2 regions of the Cupriavidus sp. SIMBA_020 genome follow, and region 1 is predicted to be linked to the other one. Evidence: riboswitches for the same ligand, from Rfam matches in the RefSeq annotation. Region 1 holds a riboswitch; the other holds the start of a gene.
What was found. A riboswitch is a leader RNA that binds a small molecule or an ion and turns the genes downstream of it on or off. The one in region 1 is predicted to bind glycine.
Positions count from the first base shown of each region.

Region 2: linked by a shared signal. The riboswitch ahead of SB751_RS21290 (D-amino acid dehydrogenase) and the one ahead of gcvT (glycine cleavage system aminomethyltransferase GcvT) in region 1 are both predicted to bind glycine.

Region 1 is NZ_JAWRWU010000013.1:117,379-119,768, forward strand. It holds gene SB751_RS22235 (UvrD-helicase domain-containing protein) at 1-66, opposite strand, end outside; gene SB751_RS22240 (glycine zipper 2TM domain-containing protein) at 320-544, shown strand; glycine riboswitch at 701-788, shown strand; glycine riboswitch at 810-932, shown strand; gene gcvT (glycine cleavage system aminomethyltransferase GcvT) at 1,025-2,152, shown strand; gene gcvH (glycine cleavage system protein GcvH) at 2,256-2,390, shown strand, end outside.
Region 2 is NZ_JAWRWU010000012.1:89,663-92,052, forward strand. It holds gene SB751_RS21290 (D-amino acid dehydrogenase) at 1-869, opposite strand, end outside; glycine riboswitch at 1,033-1,131, opposite strand; gene SB751_RS21295 (cytochrome b/b6 domain-containing protein) at 1,189-1,740, opposite strand; gene SB751_RS21300 (PepSY domain-containing protein) at 1,743-2,009, opposite strand; gene SB751_RS21305 (LysR family transcriptional regulator) at 2,179-2,390, shown strand, end outside.

The DNA of each region.
Region 1 (2,390 bases):
GACGAGGCAGGGCCCGTCCAGATAGCGAACGGCTTCGGATTGGGCGGCGTTGAGTCCGTGGGTCATGGGTGGGCGGGTGCCGGATGGCGCACGCTTGGCGGGCGCGCGAAAGGCGTCGATGTTAACACGCAGGGTGGCCCGCGCCGGTGCCTGATGGCGGACATCAAGGACGCGAGTGCTACCAGTGTTTCATCGCGGTAACACTTCGTAAAAGTGACGTCAGAGGGGGCACCCGGGGCATGGAGATTGCCTCATAGGGTCATGCGGGACCGGCGGCGACGCCGTCCTGATGACAAATTCGGCACATTCGGAGGCGATCATGAAAACAATGCGGACCCTGGCGAAAGTTACGCTGATCGGTGTCACGCTGGCGGCCTTTGGCGGCTGCGCGGACATGAGTCCCAAGCAACGCAACACCGCCATCGGCGCGGGCGTGGGCGCGCTGGGCGGCGCGGCGTTGACCGATGGCAGCGTGCTCGGCACGGTGGGCGGTGCGGCGGTGGGCGGCGTGGTGGGTAACGTCGTCACCAAGGATGGCCGCTGATCCGGCGCGGCGCGCCCCCCCTCGGGGCGGCAGCGGGTAGTCAGCGGGTAGTCCTTACCCGCAGGCGGCAGGAATTACCGCCGCGCCCTCCCCGGCCCCTAGCAAGGTGGCGCTGGCGCCGCGTTGACAAAGGTCAACCCGTCCCGTACATTCACGCGCATCCAACCGGGAGAGCGCGCAGCCATTGCGCCGCCGAAGGGGTATCACCCGAAAACTCTCAGGCACCACGGACCGGTCGGATCGGCATGCAACATGCACACGATGCATGCCGCACTCTGGAGAGCGACACCCGCCCGTGCCAACGCATGGCGAGCGTGTCCACCGAAGGGGCGCGCGATGCGGCAAGCTGCATCGTAATCTCTCAGGTATCGAGGACAGAGGGGTCATCCGCCGCGGCGGATTGGTGGCATTGCCATCGATCCCCACGGCGGATGACCCTTTTTTTGTTTTCGCTGCCGTATTCGCTCCAGAGGATTTCCCATGACGCTCCAGGCCACGCCCCTTAACGCCATCCACCGCTCGCTCGGTGCCCGCATGGTCGATTTCGGCGGCTGGGACATGCCGGTCAACTACGGCTCCCAGATCGAAGAACACAACGCGGTGCGCGGCGATGCCGGCATGTTCGATGTCTCGCACATGTGCGTGGTGGACCTGTCCGGCCCCAACACGCGCGCCTTCCTGCGCGGCCTGCTGGCCAACAACGTCGACAAGCTCCAGACCCCGGGCAAGGCCCTGTATGCGTGCATGCTCGACGAAAAAGGCGGGGTCATCGACGACCTGATCGTCTATTTCTTCGCCGAAGACCGTTTCCGCCTGGTGGTGAACGCCAGCACGGCGCTGGGCGACATCGAATGGATCACAGCCCGCAACGCAGCCACCGGCAGCGGCGTGACGATCACCCCGCGCCGGGGCGACGTGGCGCCGGCCGGCGTGGGCAAGCTGGCGATCATCGCCGTGCAGGGCCCGAACGCGCGTGCCAAGGTCCACCAGGCCTTCCCCTCGACCCAGCCGGCGGACGCGCTCAAGCCGTTCAACGCCGTGGTGGTGCAGGACCCGATGATGGGCGAGCTGATGGTGGCGCGCACCGGCTATACCGGCGAGGACGGCTTCGAGCTGGTGGTGGAGGCCGAGAACGTGGCCGGCTTCTGGGAGAAGCTGCAGTCCGTGGGCGTGCGCCCGGCTGGACTTGGCGCGCGCGACACGCTGCGCCTGGAAGCCGGCATGAACCTGTACGGCCAGGACATGGATATCCACACCTCGCCGCTCGACGCCGGCCTGGCCTGGACCGTGGACCTGCAGAGCGAGCGCGATTTCACCGGCAAATCCGCGCTGCTGGCGGCCGGACAACACAAGACATTTGCCGGCCTGATCCTGCGCGACAAGGGCGGGGTGCTGCGTGCGCACCAGAAGGTGATCACCCCCGCCGGCGACGGCGAGATCACGAGCGGCACCTTCAGCCCGTCGCTCTCCCAATCCATTGCCTTTGCCCGGCTGCCGCAGGGCGTTGTGCCCGGCACCGAGGTCCAGGTCGAGATTCGTGACCGCAAACTGACCGCGACTGTGGTTAAACTGCCGTTTGTGCGCAATGGCAAGGCACTCGTGAGCTGAGGCATCCGCCCGGCTGACACCAACGGTCGCCATCACGCCTGCCCGGCTGGCCCCGGCAGGCGAACCGAAACAAGACAAACACTGCATTCCCGGAGAACCCGTCATGAATTTCCCTGCTGACCTGAAGTACACCGAATCGCACGAGTGGGTGCGCGTTGAAGCCGACGGCACGCTGACGATCGGCATTACCGACCATGCGCAGGACGCGCTGGGCGACATCGTCTTCCTGGAGCTGCCC
Region 2 (2,390 bases), on a different contig from region 1:
TGGCTGGCGGCGTCGGGCAGGTTCACCGTGATCGAATAGCCCTTCACCGGGTAGATGTTCACGCGGTCGCCCAGTTGCGCGGCGAACTGCCGGCTGGCCACCCCGGCGCAGACCACCACGGCGTCGAAGGTCGTCGACGTGGTTGCGGTGCCCTGCGCGCCGTCGCGGACGGTGATGGTGGCCCTGCGGCCGTCCGATGTGACCGTCTGCACATCCTGGCTGTAGCGCGTGACCACGCCGAGCCGCTGGGCCGCCGCGGCCAGGCCGGAGGTGAACTTGTGGATGTCGCCGGTGGCGTCGCTCTCGGTGTAGTAGCCGCCGTAGTACTGGCCGGCCAGTGTCGGTTCGATCGCACGCATCTCCTCGGGCGTGACCGCGCGGCGCGGCAGGCCGCCCTCGGCCAGCAGGCGGGAGACCTCGCCGGCATGGTCGAAGCCCGCCTTGTCCCGGTAGATATGGAGGATGCCCTGCCGCTTGAGGTCGAAGTCGATGCCTTCCGCCTCGGCCCAGCCGAACAGGTGCGCCCGGGCGGCGATGGCCAGCCGGGCGGTCTCGATCGTGTTCGCCCGGTAGTGCGGCATGGCGGCGATGAATTCGGCGAACCAGCTCAGCTTGTGCCAGGTGGGGCGGGGGTTCACCAGCAGTGGGGCGTCGTTGCGCAGCATCCACTTGATGCCCTTCACCAGCGTGGAGCGGTGGGTCCAGACCTCGGCGTTCGATGCGGAGAGCTGGCCGCCATTGGCGAACGAGGTTTCCATGGCCGCGTAGCGATGGCGCTCGAGCAGCGTGACCGCGAAACCACGTTTGGCGAGGGCGTAAGCGGTCGTCACGCCGGTGATGCCACCGCCGATGACTGCGATTGTCTTCATGTTGTCAGGTCTTCCAGGACGTCGTGGATGGGGGGTACGTGGCGCACCATGCGCGACGCACGCCCCCTCTGTCCTTGACCTGAGAGATTCACGATGCGCGCGGGCGCATCGCTTGCTCCTTCGGTACCGTCGGCTGACGCGAGCCGGGGTTCTTCAGAGTGCAATGGCGTTACCGGTCCTTTGGCCTGAGAGTTTCCGGGGCGGTTGCTCCTTCGGCGCCGGCCTGCCGGGCGGCAGGCACAGTCTCTCCCGATAACGCGGGTAAAACAGGTACGACGGGGGCACTATGCCACGGGGATCGCTGCTCCGGCAACCCCGGCTAGTCGAGGTTGCGTGGCTTGCGGCCGGTAATCATCGCCCCGATCAGGTTTTCCTTGCCGGCCACGCTGGCAACGATGGCCACCAGCGCGTGCACCGCCACCAGCCCGAGCAGCGTGTTGGAGAGCCAGCGATGGATGTCGATGGGCCAGTCCTCGCCCCAGAACGGGTCGAGGCGGGAGAGCCAGCCGGTGACGGCGAGCAGCAGGATCAGCGTCCACATCGCCAGCATCATCACCGCGCCGAGCGGCGTGTGGCTGATGAAGCGCGGCGCGCGGCGCCGGGCCATGGCCCGGGCATGGACCAGCACACCGGCAGGGCGCGGCAGCCAGGCGCGGAAGCGCGCGTGTTCGCTGCCGATGAAGCCCCAGAGGATGCGGAACAGCACGAGTCCGGCGGCCACGTAGCCCAGCAGGCGGTGCATCTGGTCGCCGGAATCGTCGATGATGTCGTAGCACACAATGGCCGCCACGCTCCAATGCGTGAGCCGCACCACCCCGTCCCAGACGCGGAGCGTGGCGACTTCGCGCAGCTGGCTAGCCGGGACCGACATGTTTACTTCTCGATCTCGGACTTCACGATGTCGAGCGTCTTCGTGTCGAAGTAGATCTCGGCCTTCTTGCCGTCCTTGGTGGTGCCGTAGATCTCGTAGCAGTTGCCGTCCACCTTGAATTTCTTGATGTTGTAGCCCTGGGCGGCGATCTTGGCCTTGGCGTCGGCCTCGGGCATCCATTCGGACTTCGGATGCTTGTCGCACTTGGCGCCCGCGAGCGCACCCGTGGAAAACGCACCGGCGATGAGAAGGACGGCGACTTTCAGCATTGCAACTCCCACAAGACACCCCATTCGGGGCGGATGCGGGAATCGTACGCGGTAACACGAATTATTATCAATCAATGTTTTCCCCAGCCTTGAGTCTCAAGCGGCAGGATTGTTCGTGCTGTGGGACAATCCGGCCGTGCCCGGAGGCACGCGAAGACCAAGGTGTTGCATGAAATCGATCGACTGGAAAGACTGGGAAATCTTCTGCCGCGTAGTGGAAGGGGGCGGCTTCACGCAGGGGGCCGAACTGGCGGAAGTGCCCAAGTCATCGGCCAGCGCAGCGGTTGCCCGGCTGGAAACCCAGCTTGGCGTGCGCCTCTTCGAGCGCACCACGCGGCGCGTGCGCGTGACCCAGCGCGGCCAGCAGCTCTATGACCGTGT